Regions from separate parts of the Solibacillus sp. FSL R7-0668 genome, predicted to be linked through region 3. Evidence: riboswitches for the same ligand, from Rfam matches in the RefSeq annotation. Region 3 holds a riboswitch; each other region holds the start of a gene.
What was found. Region 3 has a riboswitch for S-adenosylmethionine ahead of MKX47_RS17775 (bifunctional homocysteine S-methyltransferase/methylenetetrahydrofolate reductase). Riboswitches for the same ligand answer to the same signal wherever they lie in the genome.
Positions count from the first base shown of each region.

Region 1: another riboswitch for S-adenosylmethionine. It lies ahead of MKX47_RS01715 (O-acetylhomoserine aminocarboxypropyltransferase/cysteine synthase family protein); the one in region 3 lies ahead of MKX47_RS17775 (bifunctional homocysteine S-methyltransferase/methylenetetrahydrofolate reductase).
Region 2: another riboswitch for S-adenosylmethionine. It lies ahead of metA (homoserine O-acetyltransferase MetA); the one in region 3 lies ahead of MKX47_RS17775 (bifunctional homocysteine S-methyltransferase/methylenetetrahydrofolate reductase).

Region 1 covers NZ_JBBOUU010000001.1:344,377-350,979, reverse strand. Annotated here, with positions in the region: gene MKX47_RS01735 (response regulator transcription factor) at 1-424, opposite strand, end outside; gene MKX47_RS01730 (DNA-binding protein) at 609-839, shown strand; gene MKX47_RS01725 (homoserine dehydrogenase) at 889-1,875, opposite strand; gene MKX47_RS01720 (hypothetical protein) at 2,127-2,525, opposite strand; gene MKX47_RS01715 (O-acetylhomoserine aminocarboxypropyltransferase/cysteine synthase family protein) at 2,691-3,983, opposite strand; SAM riboswitch class I at 4,113-4,228, opposite strand; gene MKX47_RS01710 (DASS family sodium-coupled anion symporter) at 4,645-6,144, shown strand; gene nfsA (oxygen-insensitive NADPH nitroreductase) at 6,237-6,603, shown strand, end outside.
Region 2 covers NZ_JBBOUU010000001.1:1,855,852-1,862,454, forward strand. Annotated here, with positions in the region: gene MKX47_RS08995 (nucleoside-diphosphate sugar epimerase) at 1-509, shown strand, start outside; gene MKX47_RS09000 (hypothetical protein) at 787-1,536, shown strand; gene MKX47_RS09005 (DUF3307 domain-containing protein) at 1,536-2,477, shown strand; SAM riboswitch class I at 2,558-2,666, shown strand; gene metA (homoserine O-acetyltransferase MetA) at 2,757-3,698, shown strand; gene MKX47_RS09015 (ABC transporter ATP-binding protein) at 3,788-4,558, opposite strand; gene MKX47_RS09020 (YczE/YyaS/YitT family protein) at 4,747-5,379, opposite strand; gene MKX47_RS09025 (HesB/YadR/YfhF family protein) at 5,473-5,763, opposite strand; gene plsY (glycerol-3-phosphate 1-O-acyltransferase PlsY) at 5,874-6,476, opposite strand; gene MKX47_RS09035 (hypothetical protein) at 6,578-6,603, shown strand, end outside.
Region 3 covers NZ_JBBOUU010000001.1:3,569,361-3,575,963, forward strand. Annotated here, with positions in the region: gene metH (methionine synthase) at 1-795, opposite strand, end outside; gene MKX47_RS17775 (bifunctional homocysteine S-methyltransferase/methylenetetrahydrofolate reductase) at 773-2,632, opposite strand; SAM riboswitch class I at 2,736-2,835, opposite strand; gene hemG (protoporphyrinogen oxidase) at 2,970-4,355, opposite strand; gene MKX47_RS17785 (globin-coupled sensor protein) at 4,747-6,042, opposite strand; gene MKX47_RS17790 (chemotaxis protein) at 6,440-6,603, opposite strand, start outside.

The DNA.
Region 1 (6,603 bases), 3.2 Mb from region 3:
CAGCTACATCAAGCTCTAGCCCATCCACTTGCGCTGCATCCCCAAAATTCCCCAAATTGACATAGCGGCGCAACTGCGATTTGACGCGTGCCATCAGCTCTAATGGGTGGAATGGTTTTGTAATATAATCATCCGCCCCAACAGAAAGGCCATGAATCTTGTCCGTTTGCTCGGCCTTTGCACTCAGCATAATAATGGGAATATTGCGCTCTGCTCGAATTTTAAAGGTTGCCGTAATGCCGTCCATTTTCGGCATCATAATATCTAAAATAATTAAATGTACTTCGTTTTTCTCTAACAGCTCGATCGCTTCAAGCCCATCCGCTGCTTTCAATACATGATACCCTTCATTTTTCAAATAAATTTCAATACCATCACGAATGTCTTTATCATCATCCGTTACTAACACTGTCAGCTGACTCATCAAGCTCACCTCACTACTTTTTCTTATAGTTTTATAATAAGTTACAGTTCTTAATAACTGGCTATGGAAATTCTTAAGAAATTCTGAAGATTTCTATTCATTTGCCATTACATATCGAGATGCAGTTTACTTTAAATGCGATTATAATGAATACTAACAACAATTAAAAGGAGGAGACCATCACATGTTTAAATCAATTGAAGAAACAGCTAAGGATATCGGTATGCCCGAGCATCAAATTATAAAATACATTTATGAGGGGCGTATTAAAGCTGTTCATGATGGGGAGAGCTTTTTAATTAATAGCGCGCAGTTTGACACCTACCACGAACAATTAGAACGCATTAAAGAGGAAATCGAAATCTGGCGCAACACACCGATTCCTGAGGATATGGACGTGAAGGACGAGGATTAATAAAAAAACATGAAAAAAGCGAACTCAACCTATTGAGTTCGCTTGTTTTTTAGATTGTCACTGTAAATCCCGCACGCTTTCCGATGATTTCTGCGTAGTCCTCTACCATCACACTCGCTGTTGGATACATTCCTGCACCCGGTCCCGTAATCGACAGTGTCCCGATATAATTTGTTTCCATCGCAACCGCATTGAACACATCATCAACCGGATAAAGCGGATGATCTTTATCCACTAATAATGGTGCAACTTTTGCTTGAATTGTGCCATCTGTTAACTTTTCTACTTCAGCAACATGGCGATAGCGTAAGCCTTTTGCCGTTGCGTCTGCCACTTGCTCTGAAGAAATTGTATCAATTCCAATGACTTCTACATCTGACCAATTTGGCTGCTCACCAAATGCTAGGCTCGATAAAATCATCAATTTTTTAAAGGCATCCTGACCTGACACATCATTGAATGGGTCCGCCTCTGCATAGCCTAAGCGCTGTGCCTCCTGTAATGCCTGCTCAAAGCTCCAGCCCTCTGCACGCATTTTTGTAAGAATATAATTTGTCGTTCCGTTTAAAATACCTTGTACGCGACTCACATCATTAACAAGTAAAATATTTTTCATTGTTTTAATGATCGGCACACCGCCAGCTACGGATGCTTCGAACCCTACGAACACACCGTTTGCCTTTGCTAAAGCCTCTAATTCTTCTCCACGCTTCGCAAACATTACTTTGTTTGCTGTTATCACGTGGCATTTTGCTTCCACCGCACGTTTTAAATAGCCAAATGCTGGCTCTTCATTGACGATCGCCTCAAACACGACTTGTAGGCCCTTCTCTGCTAAAACCTCGTCCATTGACTCTGTCATTAAATGCTTTGTGCCCGGTACACGCTCACGGCTCGCATCTGTTACCAAAATCTTTGCGACCTCTAGCTCAACGCCTAACTTTTCGCGGAGCTCCTGCCTCTTCTCATTTAAAATATGGTAAATCCCCTGACCTACTGTGCCAAATCCTAAAATGGCTGCCTTGATTGTTGCCATGCCTTTCTCCTCCAAATTCAAAAAACAAACGATATTCAATTTCACCTCGGCGTAATTGCGTCCGAGAAATTAATAAATAATTCAAATAATTTATCTTAAAGAAAATTCTATCCTATATAATACACGAAAACAAGAAAAATCTCTCCTAGAAAGACATTTGTTTTCTGTAAAAAGTCATTAATCATTCAAATCTTATTATAAAATAGCAAAAAGCACCGGCAAGGGGGACTTACCAGTGCTTGAGAAATATTTCAAACGGCCACATTTACTAAATTATAGGTACGTAAACGGTAGGCAGTTAAAATTTTATGCATCACAATTTCTTCTTTCACTGAAAAATTAGGCACTGCGTATGGGCGTTGCACTAATTGAAATTCACCATATTTTAAAAACCATTCTTTTGCAGGTTCTAAAATATGTGCTGTACCATGCTCTTTATATTCATCTGCTACTTCTTGTACCGTGTAGCCAAATTTGAGAAAATCATGAGTTGTTTCTGAGAAAGCATGGTGTCCAAAAACGCTGTGCCACATCGCATTCACATCCGCCAAAATTTGTTGGATTGAACAAGCGTTCACGAATTCCTTTTCTTCATTTAATTCATAGATGATGTAAGCAGCAACGTTTTGTGCGCTATAAACTTTTCCCATGTTGAACAACTCCTTTTCGTTTATTTGTGAATATCAACTTATATTCCTATTGTATTACTTGGTTTTAAGGTTGTCAATAAAACTCATTAAAATACTAGGGATTAATTATTAGAAAATTCGCTTGTATTTCGAATGGGAACTTACAAGCGAGTTTCTTCTATTATATTAAGCGTTTATAGCTGTTGCTACCTTAGCTAATGCTTGTTCTAAATCTGCAATAATATCTTCTGCTGCTTCTAGGCCGATCGATAAGCGAATGAGCTCCTCTGATACGCCTGCAATTTTCAATTCTTCCACAGATAGCTGTTGGTGTGTTGTACTTGCTGGGTGAATAATTAACGAACGCGCATCCCCTACGTTTGCTACGTGTGAGAATAATTGCACATTATCAATGACTTGACGCCCTGCTTCACGTCCACCTTTAATACCGAATGTAATGATTGAGCCGAAGCCATTTTTTAAATACTTTTTCGCTAAGTCATGTGTAGCAAAATCTTCAAAGCCATTGTAGTTGACGTATTCCACGAATGGGTGGTTTTTTAAATACTCGGCTACTTTTTGTGTGTTTTCATTATGACGGACAATACGCAAATGAAGCGTTTCTAGCCCTTGTAAGAAGTTAAATGCTGCGTCTGCTGATAAAGTCGGACCAAAATCGCGTAGTAATTGTACACGAAGCTTTGTGGCAAATGCTGCAGCACGAGTGTCAATTCCATAACGAATTCCGTGATAAGAAGCGTCTGGCTCTGTATAGCCTGGGTGCTTGCCCTGTGTCCAATCAAATTTACCGGCATCTACTACGACACCACCAATTGTAGTACCGTGACCGCCAATCCATTTTGTTGCAGAGTGAATGACAACATCCGCGCCAAACTCAATTGGGTTACTACCATATGGCGAAGCAAATGTGCTATCGATTAATAATGGTAGACCGTTATCATGCGCGATATTTGCTACCGCTTCAATATCTAATACCTTTAAGCTCGGGTTACCAATAATTTCTGCGTATACTGCTTTTGTCTTGTCAGTAATCGCTGCACGGAAGTTTTCTGGATCGGATTCATCCACAAATTTCACTGTAATACCGTAGCGAGGTAATGTTGTCGCAAATAAATTATACGTACCACCATAAAGTGAACCCGCTGCCACGATTTCATCGCCCGCGCCCGCTAAGTTTAAGATTGAAAACGCTACTGCCGCTGCACCAGATGAAAGTGCTACTGCCGCTGTTCCGCCTTCTAATAACGCCACGCGCTCTTCAAAAGCACCTACAGTTGGGTTCATAATGCGTGAATAAATATTCCCCGGCTCTTCTAATGCAAAAAGACGTTGCGCATGAGCAGTGTCCTTAAATGCATAAGCCGTCGAGCGGTAAATCGGGACAGCAATCGCACCTGTTACTGGATCTGGCTTTTGACCTCCATGTAGTAATAATGTTTCTGGTCGTAAGTTTGTCATTATATTGCCTCCTAAAATTAATCGATGGTGAAATCGGTGTTATTTTGAGGAGGGTCCATTTTTAAATGAAAAAAGGGAGACCCTCTTCAGTTAAGAAGAGCGTCCCCCGCATATGAGCAAGTTAACCTCCTCTTATCTGCCAAAATGATTGTTCATTTTGTAGGACGTAGCACCTTAGTCAGTTCATCACTCACTGGTTGCTGGGCTTTCATAGGGCCTATTCCCTCAGCCGCTCTTGATAAGAGATATGTGATTTATGTTCCATCGTTGTTTCACAGTATAAAACAGAACATTTCCATTCGTCAATATGAAATTCATAAATTTTCTGAAATTTATTTTTTCTCTTTTTCTGAACACTCAATCCAACCAAGTAAAAAACGCATATTTTTCTATTTTAACTTAAATATTTCTATCTTTCTCCTTTAATCTAGCTAGTAATTTATTTATTTTAAAACAATAAAATTCACTAAATATTAACATCAGGAATCTCCATTTATTGCTATAATAAACAATGACAAATACTTTATTTTACATATCTTTGTTGAGATAACACATTGATACTTATACAAGTCATCTTGTCATATCTTTATCTCTAGAAAATGTCTTCACCCAAATTATTATACAAAACAAAACTTTATAGAGTGAAAAGGAGGCTATTATAATGGCAGCAATCAGTGAAAAAAATTCAAGTTCCACTGAACAAAAACGTAATTTAAAGCCGCTTTGGATTTTACTTGCATTTGCCGCACTCATTACGATTACGCTCTTACCAAATGACGGTGATTTACCTGTTGCTGGTCAACGAGCCTTAGCGATTTTAGCATTTGCCGTTATTTTATGGGTAACTGAAGCGGTAGCATACCCGGTTAGCTCAGCCATGATTTTAGCATTAATCGCTGTGCTCCTTGGTTTGGCACCAAGTATGGAAGATCCATCTGTTCAAATGGGGACAAGCAGTGCACTAAAATTAGCATTAGGTGGTTTTAGTAGCTCGGCGGTCGCACTTGTTGGGATGGCGCTCTTTTTAGCAGCTGCGATGCAAATTACTAATTTACATAAACGAATCGCACTTTGGGTATTATCATTAGTTGGAACAAAAACAAATGCATTAGTATTTGGTGCGATTTTAGTCGCAATCGTTTTAGCATTCGTTGTACCAAGTGCAACAGCTCGAGCGGGTGCAGTTGTACCGATTTTATTAGGAATTGTCGCGGCATTTGGTTTAACTAAGGAAAGTAAGCTTGCCGCATTATTAGTCATTACCGCAGCACAGGCTGTTTCGATTTGGAATATCGGGATTAAAACAGCAGCAGCACAAAACTTAATTGCACTTGGCTTCATTAAAACAGAATTCGGTATCGATATTACATGGGGCGAGTGGTTCATGTATGCTGCGCCATTTTCTGCCATCATGTCCGTTGTTTTATTCTTCGTCATGATCAAATTAATCAAACCGGAAACAGATAATATTTCAAGCGGTAAAGATGTCATCCGCAAGCAGTTAACAGAGCTTGGCCCATTAAAACGCAAAGAAATAACATTAATCATTACAACATTAGTCCTTTTATTCTTCTGGGCAACAGAAGGTAAAGTACATCCATTCGATACAACAACCGTAACAATTATCGCGATTGCCTTTTTATTAGCTCCTAAAGTAGGCGTGTTCAACTGGCAAGAAGCTTCTAGCCGTATTGACTGGGGTACATTAATTGTCTTTGCGGTAGGGATTTCATTAGGTACTACATTATTAAACACAAAAGGGGCCGCTTGGTTATCCGATACGATTTTCGGCTCACTTGGCCTAGATACAATGCCGATTTTAGCAACAATCGCATTAGTCACAATCTTTAACATCGTGATTCACTTAGGCTTCGCATCCGCAACAAGTTTAGCTTCGGCGCTAATTCCGGTATTTATCGCATTAGCCTTAAGCTTACCAATACCGGTTGAAAACCAAATTGGCTTCGTTCTGATTCAGCAATTCGTCATTTGCTTCGGTTTCTTATTACCTGTAAGTGCGCCACAAAACATGCTCGCTTATGGTACCGGTGCATTCACAACAAAGGATTTCTTAAAATCAGGGATTCCATTAACCATTTTCGGCTTTATCTTAATTATCATTTTCAGTGCAACTTATTGGAAATGGCTCGGATTATTGTAATCGACTTCAATCCGAAAATTGACTAAAATAAGCTTAAAGGAGAAATCCTTTAAGCTTTTTTTATTAGCAATACATACAAGGGAGATGTTCACGTGGAAACTAGAGAATTATTACGTAGTCACTCATCTGTTCGGAAATATACAGGCGAGGAAATTTCAAAGGAAACCGTTATCGACTTAATCGAAACCGCTCAAATGGCCGCAAGCTCACATTTCGTACAAGCCTATAGCGTCATTTGGGTAACAGATGAAGAGAAAAAGAAACAGCTTGGCGAACTATCAAAAAATGAATTTCAATTTGGAACAGCGGGCGCATCATTCCTATTTTGCGTAGACTTCAAGCGACTACATGTGGCTGGGAAAATGCATGGTGTCGACATCGTAGCGGATTCTGCTGAAAACGTACTTGTTGGGGTTGCGGATGTATCATTATTCGCACAAAACTTTGTTATCGCAGCAG
Region 2 (6,603 bases), 1.7 Mb from region 3:
ATTTGACGAATAAAATGCTGCGTCTTGGGATGATAAAAAAAGAAGAGTTTTACTTGTTAACGGCTAAAGGAGAAGCCCAATTAGCGAGTGGCATTTTTGAAGAAGAACTCGATGAAACGAGCTATTTTGTACAATACAGTCCATTGCATGAAGCCATTTTAGAAGGCGATTTAGAACAGTTTGAGGAGCTGGAGCAGTTTCCGGAAGTATTTCCGACAATTTATTCTGATGAAATCGTAGCGGTCGATGAGGCGATGCTGATTCAATATATTCACCAGCAATTGTCAGACCAACCGTTAGCTGACGATGAAGTGTCAACAACAATAACAAGCATTGTAAGCTCTGACTCTGTACAAATTAATGATGTTCCAGTCATTTGCTTTATCGCACATCAGAAGGCGGAAAATCATCAGTTTGCCCGCGTCTATAATACGCTAACAGGTGAGTGGGATGCGCAGTTGGAAGCTTTGTTGTTTGAAGTGGAAAAGAAAATAGAAGATGCTCTTTAGCAGCTATATTAAAAAATCTGTTCTATTACTATTTAGAACAGGTTTTTTATTGTTTGAGATAATGTCAACTATTCAGGTGAATTTTGCCTATTGTTTATAAGTTAGTTGAATGATAAGCTGTTGCAAGATTAGCCAGATTAAGCACCTATATAATCGGTCTACAAACCGAATTCGTAATAAATCCGGTTCTAGAACCGAATCGGTAATATATTAGGTCTACAACCCGAATTTATGCGGTATACTGTATATAGATACTATAATTGAAGGAGGGGTACGGATGGGAACAGCGGTTTCAGTATTTATATTAGATGTTACAAATTCAAGTAAATTTCGAAATGGTCAAGAATTAAGTGAGTATCTATCAGAATGGCAAGATGTGTTAGCGAATAACAATACTATAAAAATAGCAGTTAAACATAGAATGGGCGATGAAATAATCTGTGTAGTTGAGGGTTATTCTAATGCACTCGTGATAGCAAATTATATGGTTTATAATTGGAAATATGAAGACAATATGCCCTATTTCGGTATTTCATTTGGGGTGATTGAAGATAATATAAATACTATCGATATTGATAAGTGGAATAATATGCTTGTGAAAAATGCAAGATTGGCCAATAATTTAATTAAAGAAGATAAAACTCGTACAAAATTAATAGAAATGAACCCGTTAAATAAATTTGAAAATATAGAACGTCAATTAATTAACTCTATTCTAAATTTACAAAGTGCAGCCATTTTAAAGCAAACAACGAAGCAAAGAGAGATTTTAGGTCTATATAGTCTTTTACGCTCACAAAAGGAAGTTGCACTTACATTAAATAAATCAACTTCTACAGTTTGGGAGCATTTTACTGTGGGGAAAACAGATTTAATATTAGATGCTTCTGAATCTTTATATGACTTATTAAATTCAAAAGAAATACAATTAAATCCTGAAAATAAAATACAAGAAAAACAGAAGAAATTCGAGCTGGAATTAAGAAGAAATATTGAGCAATTCCGATTGGGACAGGGATATAAATAATGTTAATTTTACTATTTATATTAGGACATTTTATAGCGGATTATCCATTTCAATCGAGTGAAATGGTAGCCAAAAAGAAGGAAGGACCTGCAGCAGTCTTTCAACATGTAGCGATACATTTATTAACATATGTAATGCTAACGATAATGAGTATTATATTAGGTTTAATTGAATATGATGTCCTACTGGTAGTTTATATTTTTATTATTTGTTTAATCCACCTATTAACGGATTTAACAAAAGAAAAGTTAAATGACCATATTGAAAAGCGTACGGATATTAGTAAGTATCAAATTTCAATGAGACTAACATTATTGTATATCGTAGACCAAATCATTCATATTGTTAGCATTGTTATATTCACTATTGTTCTATTTGACGATTTTGAAAGTAAACTAAGCAAATTATTTAACTCTATTGCTTCAGGTCAACCTTTAGATTTGAATTTTCAATCAAAGATTATTATTACTTTGATTATTTTGTTAATAAATTCATATTTTTCTGGACACCTTATCGGGAAAATGTTAACAGAATTTAGACCAACAAACAAAATCATAGAAACAACAGTTGAAGGAAAGTTTACTTCGAGCAATACAAACTTGAAATACGATGGTTTTAATGAAAAAGATATTGAAAAACAATTAGATCAATATGTAACTAAAATAGAAGATGATGTAAAATTGAATAAAAAAATATCTTTAATTAGTGACTCACCCCCAAAAGCTGGGATGTGGATAGGTATCTTAGAAAGAAATTTAATATTAATACTTTGTGTATCCAACAATTTATCTAGTATTGGATTTTTAATCGCAATGAAAGCCTTAACGAGATTCAAACAATTTGATGATAAAAGTTTTTCTGAATATTATTTAATAGGTACGATGTTAAGCATCATATTAGGAATTACAGCTGGATTTGTAATGAAATTTATTTGGTTGTAAATAAGCATAGCTCAAAAAAATTTTTTATTAGAATTATTGCGAAAATTAGCCTAACATGGTACACTTATGACAATTTAATAGTCTTATCAAGAGAAGCGGAGGGACTTGGCCCGTTGATGTTTCAGCAACCTCTAACATGGTTAGAAAGGTGCTAATTCCAGCAAGGGGACTTCCCTTGGCAGATAAGTTCGGTTTAAAAGCCTCTCATTTCTGTTTACGCTGGAAATGAGAGGCTTTTTGATTTGTATAAAATGTACAAAAATTGAGGGGGAACAAGCGATGCCAATTAATATTCCAAAAAGTTTACCGGCTGGCGAGCTATTAAGACAAGAGAAAATTTTCGTGATGGAAGAGGACCGCGCGAAAACACAACAAATCCGACCATTAAATATTTTGGTGTTTAACTTAATGCCTGAGAAAGAAAAAACGGAGCTACAGTTATTACGTTTACTAGGTAATACGCCACTGCAAGTGAATGTTACCTTTTTAAATACGGCTACCTATGAATCGAAAAATGTATCAAAATCACATTTAGATACATTTTATCAAACCTTTGATGAGGTGAAGCATCGTCGTTATGATGGTTTAATCATCACAGGGGCACCAGTGGAAAAGATGGAATTTGAAGAAGTGGGCTATTGGCAGGAAATTACACAGGTAATGGATTGGGCTGATAAAAACGTTACATCCATCATGCATATTTGTTGGGGCGCACAGGCGGCGTTATACCACCACTTTGGCATTGGTAAGTTTGAGCTTCCGAAAAAATGCTCGGGCATTTATTCGCATGTGATTACGGATCTAACCGTAGATTTAGTGCGAGGCTTTAGCGATGAATATGTCGCACCGCATTCGCGCCATACATCTGTATCGATTGAAGAAGTAAGAGCGCATCCTGATTTACGTTTACTCAGCTATTCAGACGATGCGGGGGTCTTTATTGCGCAATCTAAAAATAATAAGCATATTATGATCACGGGGCATCTGGAATACGATGCGACGACGTTATCGGATGAATATTTCCGTGACATGGAAAAAGATCCAGAAAATACAGAGATTCCGGTCAATTACTTCCCAAATAATGACCCACAGCAAGCGCCGAAAAATGTTTGGCGTGCACACTCGCATTTATTATTTTACAACTGGCTAAATTATTATGTATATCAAGAAACACCATATGATTGGCATTATGTAGAGGAGCAGATTGAGTTTCATATTTAAGTAGCGAATCGCAGCTCAGACGAAATGAAATGTAGGTGAGGTGGGTATAACCTCATTCAATTCGTCTGAGTGCGTTTTTATTTGAAAGCTTATTTTACCGCTATCCAGGCGCGGTCACGTTGGATTTGTAAGCTTACGTCACGACCAAAGAAGTTGCTTAATACGGGCTCGGTTAAAATTTGCTCACGTGTACCAGTAGCAGCGTCCTTACCATCTTTCATCAATAGCACATGCTGGAAACAGGGCAATATTTCTTCTACATGATGGGTGACATAGATAAGGGTTGGGCAGTTTTCACGACCTGCAATTTGTTCGATTGTTTGTAGTAAATTTTCTCGTTCTATGATATCTAAGCCACCACACGGTTCATCTAAAATGAGAATGTCCGGATTGGCCATAATTGCGCGTGAAATCTGAATGCGTTGACGTTCGCCTTGTGATAAATACTCGAATGTTTTATTCGCTAAGTGATCACAGTTAAATTGTTTCATAATCCGTACTGCTTCTTCAATTTCGGCTTCACTCACTTCCTCAAATAAGCGTAACGCTCCAAATTTGCCACTTAACACAATTTCAATGGCATTATCCTGCCAGTTTAAATTATCAATCATCGCATTGCTGACCCAGCCAATTCGACGACGCAGTTTCGGAATATAGGTCTCGCCATAGGTTTCACCTAATACTTGTACTTTGCCTTCGTTTGGCCAGATATAGCCATTAATGACCTTTAATAAAGTGGTTTTGCCAGAGCCGTTTAAGCCTAAAATGGCCCAATGTTGATTTTTTTCAACCTGCCAATTTAATCGGTCCAAAATTAATTTTTCATTGCGATAGAGCTTAATGTTTTCGATATGTATCATTTACAAACACCTCCACCTTAAACTATGCACCTTTTTTCTAAAAACGAAAAGGAAATAGTGCCAATGGAGGCAATATACACAAATTTGTAATAAATAAAGGAAAAAAGCTAGCATGAATTCGGTCATACACCGCATTCACACTAGCTCAGTTGATAAGTTTAAGGCGTTATGAGCAAGCCTACAATCCCTTATAAAATCGCACTTTCCGTTCCTGAAGCGCGGAAAAATAGTTTTTCATTTAATCGTAAAGCCCATTGAACAACAGGTCCTAAGCCCAATGCCATAAAGACGGTACCTACACCAATTGGACCACCTAGTAAAAAACCAATGATTGCTACGGTAACCTCAATTGTTGTGCGTGCACGGTTAACTGTCCAGCCAAGGCGGTGAACAAGCAGTAACATTAATGTGTCACGTGGGCCAATCCCTAAATTTGCGACCATATACATCCCACAGCCAAAGCCCAATAGAACAATTCCAACAATAAATGCTAATGTTTGTTCAAAGAGATGATGTAAATCTGGGAGCATATATAAAAAAATATCGATAAAAATCCCGGTCAAAAACATATCTAAATACGTTCCGATTTTCGGTAAACGCTTCGTCAATAGCGCATCAATGGCTAAAATGATTAAGCCTAAAATAATCGACCAAGTTCCTACGGTTAAGCCGAAATTCTTCTGCAGGCCAATGTGCAGCACGTCCCAAGAACCGACGCCTAGAACTTGTGCTTTAATCGTTAATGCGACACCAAGCGATAAAATAATAATGCCGGTAATAAAAAATACACAGCGCCAATAAAAACCTTGTTTTACATTCAATTGCAATCCCTCGTTGTTCATAAAGTTCGACTTGTATATTATAACGAGTTAATATGCCAAAACAGGGATTACAATATATTTGAAAAATTTAAACTATTTTTCGTAGGAGTAGCTGAGCTCGTCGTTCGTTGTATCGACATTGACGATTAGGTGATGATCGTTAAAAAACCACTCATCCGTTTTTTCAATATAAAAATGAATGTCCTCCACAACCGTTTCAATCCCAATTTCATGAGGCTGTTCGCGATTCATTCCAAGTGAAAACCCTTCGTGAAATGGGGAAGAACCGCCATAGCGTGCATAAAAGCGAATATAATCCCCTGATTGTGCTTCTAATTCTTGCTTGAACCAATTAATTGCATCATTTGTTAATTTAATTTCCATGTGATTCACCTCATTATTCTTTTTGACGTAAAACTTCCAGTGCACATCCATTATAACGATAATAAAAGCATGCTGAAAGTTTTTTCACTCTCAGCATGCTAGCAAGGTATTTAAAAGCCTTTAATTTTCGGTTCTGTCCCATTTTTGATGCGTTTTATGTTTTCACGGTGACGGTAGAAAATGAAGCCGGCTAAAAACGAGATTAAAATAAATAACGCAAAGTTTCCTGTGACAATCCAGAAAATAGTTACATAAATCATCGCAGCGGTTGCTGTAATCATCGATGTTAAGCTAACCATCTTTGTTGTTTTTAAGGAAATTAAAAAGACTACTAATAATACTAAAAATAATGGTAAGTTATAGCCTAATATAACACCCGCGCTTGTTGCGACCGCTTTACCGCCACGGAATTTAGCGAAAATCGGGAACATATGCCCCGCTACGGCAACAATTCCTAAAATAAGCGGATGGACGGTACTCTCTGCGAAAATGGGTAAGAGTGGCAATAGGACTGCAGCCGTTCCTTTTAAAATATCGATTAGCAATACAGCAATACCCGGTTTTTTACCTAATACGCGAAATGTGTTGGTCGTTCCTAAATTTCCGCTACCATGCTGGCGAATGTCCGTTTTGTAAAAAAGATTGCCAATCCATAGAGCCGATGGAATGGAACCGATTAAATAAGCACAAATAATAATCAAAGCATTAAACAAGAGTTGTGCTCCTTTCGAAATTCAGAATTATTAGTTGGTACTAATAGTATGTATTGAATATTCTACACCGTTTTCATTTAGAAGAAAAGAGGAATTATCAAATGAGTTTTGGTGAAGCTATAGAATC
Region 3 (6,603 bases):
ATGATAGCAGCCTTCTTCATCAGGAAGCCCCGCATTCGGATAACAACTAATATAGCCATTTGAAAGCTCTGCTAATGAACGAATATGATCCGTCATAAATTCTGGGCCTGTCGCACAGTTTAATCCAACCGATAATGGCTTAATATGCTCGATTGAAATGTAAAATGCTTCAATGGATTGACCAGCTAATGTTGTTCCCATCGGCTCAATTGTTCCGGAAATCATCACGGGAAGCTCTTTCCCTAATTCAGTAAATGCACGATGAATGGCAATTGTACCAGCCTTTACATTTAGCATATCTTGTGATGTTTCAAGTAGTAATAAATCCGAGCCGGCCTCAATTAATGTTTTGGCCTGTATATAAAAGTTTTCTTCTAATTCTTCAAATGTAATACCACCTGTTACGGATAAGGTTTTTGTTGTTGGGCCAATCGCACCTGCAACAAAACGAGGCCATTCTGGTGTTGAATACTCACGTGCTGCCTCTACTGCTAGTTCTACAGCTCGTGTATTAATTTCAACAGCCTTATGCCCTAAGTCATATTCATTCAATACAAGCGGTGTCGCACCAAATGTATTCGTACAAATAATATCTGCACCAGCTTCTAAATACGCACGATGAATTTTCCCTAACACATCAGGACGTGTGATGACTAGGTTTTCGTTACAGCCATCTAAATCCTCGCCACCGAAATCTTCGTATGTTAAATTTTCAGCCTGTAGCATCGTCCCCATGGCACCATCGATGATTAATATTCTTTTTTGTAATTGCTCATGAATTGGATGTTTCGACATTTGTTTTTTCTCCTTTGCGTTTCGCGTCGTACTGTTTGACGTAATCCATTAAATGCAGCGTCATATCGTAGCGTAAAAACGGTGTAATTAAATAAATTCCATTGAAATACTGACAGGCTGTATCAAGTAGCTCTTCTGCGATTGCTAAGCCCTCTTTCGTTGCAGCTTCTTTATCATCGCCACATGCTGCCATACGTGCGAGTACATCGTCTGATAGTTTAATTCCTGGCACCTCATGATGTAAAAACTCGGCACTACGAGACGAGGTAAGTGGCATAATCCCAATATAAATCGGTGTTTCTAAATGCTTTGTTGCCTCGTAGATTTCGATGATTTTTTCTTTTGTGTAAACCGGCTGTGAGATGAAATAATCCGCACCGTGCTCAATTTTCTTCTCTAAGCGCTGTACCGCTCGATCTAATACACGGACATTGGGGTTAAATGCTGCCGCTACAGAGAAGTTCGACTGTTTACGTAAAGTTTTCCCGGTAAATGACATCCCTTTATTTAATTGTTTAATAAGTGAAATTAGCTCCATTGATGACACATCATACACGCTTGTTGCTCCTGGGAAATCGCCTACCTTTGTCGGGTCACCTGTTACAACGAGAATATCGTGCAGTTCAAGTGCGTCCAGCCCCATTAAGTGCGACTGTAGACCAATTAAATTACGGTCACGACAAGTTAAATGCGGTAATGAACGAATGCCCTGTTCCTTTAAGATAGCCGCCATTGCAATATTACTAATGCGTGGAGAAGCCAAGGAATTATCAGCCATCATGACAACATCTGCACCCGCATCTGCTAATTGTTTTGCGCCTTCGACAAAGCCATCAATTTCTAAATGACGTGGTGTGTCTAGCTCCACAATTACGGAACGCTCACGCTTTACTTTTTCGTGCAGCGGCTCGAATTTTCGCGGTTCTGCAACACGTACAAATTCTGTCCATCCTGGCATTTTCTTCTTTTCCTCTAATGGCGCCAGCTGTGCTAAGCGCTTTTTAGCAGCCGCAATATGCTTTGGTGTTGTCCCACAGCAGCCTCCGATTAAACGTACCCCTTGATTGACTAACTCTACTGCGGCACGCGCAAAATAATCGGTTTCGGATTCATAGACAATGCGCCCGTCCTCCACATCTAATAGTGAGGCATTGGGATAAGCCGAAAGATAAGCCTTTTCCGGTAAATTTACACGTTCAAATGCTTGAATCGTATGGAAAGGGCCAAGGCGACAGTTACTACCAACGATGTCTGCACCCAATCTTTCAAGGTCATGCAATGCTTCATTTAACGACATACCATTTTTCAAGATCCCCGCCTCTTGCATCGTTACCTGGGCAATAATCGGTAAATCCGTTAAAGAACGTAGCAAATGAACACTATGTGATAACTCTTCAAAATCATAGTAGGTTTCTAATAAAAAGCCGTCTGGTTCACCCGCTAATAACACTTCAACCTGTTCTTGAAAAGCGGCTAAAATTTCTTCTAATGTTGCGTCGCTTTTGCGAATGCCACGAATCCCGCCAATTGTCGCAAGCACATATTGTCCACCTGGTGCTGCCGCGCGCTTGGCAATCGCTAATGCCGCTTCGTTAAATTCCTGCACACGTCCCTCATAGCCATAGCGAGCTAGTTTAATGGCATTGGCACCATATGTATTCGTCTGAATAATGTCTGCACCAGCGGCAATGTATTCCCCATGAATTTTTTCAATAATTTCAGGACGGGCAATATTCATTTCCTCATGACAATAATCCAGTCCATATGAATATAATAATGTCCCAATTGCCCCATCCGCCGTTAATACCTTCGTCTTTAAATCTTGTAATAAACCCATCGCCATCACTCCATCATTCACAGTATTTTCAGTTTATTAGCTATACGAAAAAGCCTTCTTTTCATATAAAAAGAAGGCTTCTATCTTAAAGAATTTAGTTTCCTTCTCATCTTCTGGCATGCGCCAACTGGATTTAGCACCTGACATATTGTTGGTTGCTGAAGCTTCATCGGGCCAGTTCCCTCTACTTCTCTTGATAAGAAATTTTATGAATTTTTCAAATAATTAAGTGAATCATACCGTTATCGCACACGCTCGTCAACCCTTTATGCAAATAAAGTGAAACTTCAAACATTGGAAGCGCTTCATCTTGACGAATTGGCTGTTGTTCTAATTATTAGATGATTTTCGATAAGATTTGATCGGCTGTTTTTTTACCATTTTGGATACATGCCCCAATACCTACACCAAAATATGAACAGCCAGCTAGTAACACATTCGGATAGCGCTGTGCTAACTCCCTTACAACAACACCTAATGCTTCATTATGTGCCAAATCATAGCGTGGCATTTTGTCGATCCATTTAGTCACCTTCACAACTGTCGGCTCTGCTTCAATCCCAAGACTTAACTTGATGTCTTCCAGTGCCACTTGTGTCAGCTCTTCATCCGTCATCGCCGCTAATTGCTCGTAGCGTGGGTTAATGTTCTTATAGAAAAGACGGACAAGTAAATTGCCTTCTGCAGATGTATGCTTCCATTTACGGCTTGTCCATGTAGAAGCATTGCACACTAAATCGGAATGGTGTGAGACGATAAAGCCGGTACCATCTGCTGGCAGGACGCTATCTGCCACATCAAAGCCCACATACATCGTTAATGCAGAAGCATTGGTGAATTTTTCAAGTTGCTCATCGATGACCGGATCTTGTAAAACCGCTCGAACTGTTTGGTTAGGTGTTGCAAGAACAACAACATCCGCTGCAATTGTTTCATGATCCAGCACGACATCATATTTTTCACCGCGCTTATGAACGGCTTGTATTGCTGTATTCTTCTTGAACTCTACGGTTGTCAGCGTTTGCTCTAAGCGATCAATCAACGCAGATAAACCGGTTTTAAAGGAAATAAATTTTTTATTGGCCGCTTTATCAAATTGCTCCCGATTTGCTTCAAAGCCTTTTATAATCGAACCATACTCATTTTTATAATCGACTAAATACGGCAATGTTGAATTCAAGCTAAGCTGATATAAATCGCCCGAATAGACACCTGCTAATACTGGGGCAATTTGCTTGCGTACAATTTCTTCTCCTAAAAAGTACTCTAAAAATTGGCCAATGGAGCTTTCTTTTGTGAAATTTTTATTCGGAAGCTGCAAATCTTCTAGCGCTCTTTGCTTGCCCTCTTCTGAAATTAACGTACTTGCCATTAAAGACTCCACACTCATCGGAATGCCAAATGTCGAGCCCGCTGGAATCGCATGCAGCTCGTTATTCGTATGAATGTATGAAATACCCGTCTCGTTGTACACAAGCTCTTGTTCAAATTCTAATTCCTTTACGAGCTCTAGCACTCCCGGATGACGCGCCACGATGGAATCCGCACCCGTTTCCATAATGAAGCCACCTTCATGTTCTGAATGAATTTTTCCTCCTAAATAGTTATTTCTTTCAACTACTACTAATCGTGCTTCAACATTTTGTTCGACCATTAGTTTACTCAAATAATGCATCGTTGTTAAGCCTGTAATTCCGCCGCCTACCACTACTATTGTTTTCATCATTTAATCGCTCCTATACATTCGCACTCTTCCTCTTGTGTTAAGTATAAGCTTTTCCAACGAAAAATTGGACTGACGGATATTACAAATTTGTATATAAAGAACAAAAGTGCTAAAGCGCCCTTCCAACTCCGAGTGAGCAAAACGCCAAGTCCATGTGGCATGCTCCCAATGACTCACATCGTGTGAACCTCAGGCATTGTAGGGCCCGACGCAAAAGTAAACGCTCCACCACTTTTGCAGGAGGGTTCGAAATGACCGAGGAGTTGGCGCTTTAGCCTAGACGTAAAGTAAATCCTTACGAAAATGTTATACACAATGCGAATATCTATATTTTCCTTAACAAAAGCAAAAGCGCATGCTAAATGATTCCTTTAACATGCGCTAATGATTAATCTTTTAAGGACTGCGAAACATTGGCTAATGCATCGGCTGCGTAAGTTACTTCATCAAACGCACTGCCTAGTTCTAAAATAACCTCGCCAATTTGCTCCGATTCTTGTTCTACTAAATGGTTTTGCGCCTTTGCTGCCTGCACAGATTCTACAATGGCATTAAACTGTATTTCTGTATCATGCATACTTTCTTCGCCATTACTGACCGCTGCTTTAATTTCTTTTAGTGATTCTTGAAGCTTGGTTGTGCGAATATGTGTATTACGCAGTAACGCTGCCACATTCGTTGCAGATTCCTTCGTTTGCTCTGAAAGCTTGCGTACCTCTCCTGATACTACTGCAAAGCCTTTCCCAGCTTCTCCAGCACGTGCCGCTTCAATCGCCGCATTTAATGCTAATAAATTCGTTTGGTTGGCAACATCTGATACGATGCTCATGGTAGATTCCATTTCTTTTGAGATTTCTGCCATCTTGTCCATTTCCTCGGAAATGATTTCCACTGAATGTTGAATTGCCTTCATACTAACGGCTTGCTGCTGAATTTGAGTCTTTCCTTGATGCGCCTGCTCAGTTGTCATTTCAGAATAGTTTATCGCTTTTTTTACATATGCAACCATCACTTCTGATTGGCTAGTCAATTGATGGAAGGACGCATTTGTTTGCTCTGAAATTGCGGCTAAGTTCGCTGAGGATCCGATAATCGCATTGCTCACTTCCCGCTTTTCTTGCCCTAATTTCTCCTTCAAAACATCAATCACAAGCTCATATTCCTCAAGAACAACCTGTTGCTCAAAATTTAGTATTTTTGACATCGCTGCGATCGTATGGTAGCGCTGGCTATCCTGTTTAATATGCCGTTGTACAAGGCTTATAAAATCTGTGAGTATACTTTGAAACGCACCGATATACCATTTCGTTTTCAGCCCGATATGAACATGCACACGAGCAATTTTTTTCCGTTTTTCGAAATATTCCGAGTCGATGACACCATCAAACATTTCACTAATATGACGCTTTAATGTTACTTTCAAGCGTTCCACTGAGCTATGATCATTAATAATTGTCACTAAGCTCTGTTCCATACCTAAATTTTTGTAAAATGTATCGACAATCGAGTCGATATTTTCATCTACATGCGGTTTAAAAATCTTTAAGTATTTTAAATCTTCTACTGTTAAATTTAACATTTGCAGTTGCTTTTTTATTTCTGAATTTTCTTCAACCTCTAACTTCACTTGTACTTGTCCCAAATCTACTGCTTGTGCTTCGTATTTTTCCCTCTTAAAAAACATCCGCGACCTCGCCTTTTCCTTTTATAACAAAGAGTTAGCTATCGTTTTGATGATTTCTCCCCCCCAAAACAATAGCTAACCTCTTTGCTCTTACATCTATAATTCATCTCTATCATTCACTGAATGCTATAAAATTTTCTCCATTTAATCATTACATTATAATGAAACCGTTAATTTTTTGAAATACTATCTTATCATTTCCTTAATATTTTATGCTTTCGCACTAGATAATGAACAAAAACATAGTTATTTCTAAGTATTATGAACAAAGAATCGCACTAAGTTGTTAAAGCAATCTGTAACTAAAGAGCCAGAATGACGGGTGGAAAAATACGGAATATGTATTCGTATCAAAAAAAGCCTGTCACACTCTTTGGCGACAAGCTTCTCCTATGAACTATTGGATTCGTTTTGATAAAGCATTCATTTCCGCCTCAATAGCAGCTGAACGCTTTTCGAAATAGCGAATACGTTCCTCACTCCGATTCTCTAAATGTTGCTGAGGATCTAGCATATTGATCGCATCATTTACGAACAATTTTAACGTACGGATGCCCGATT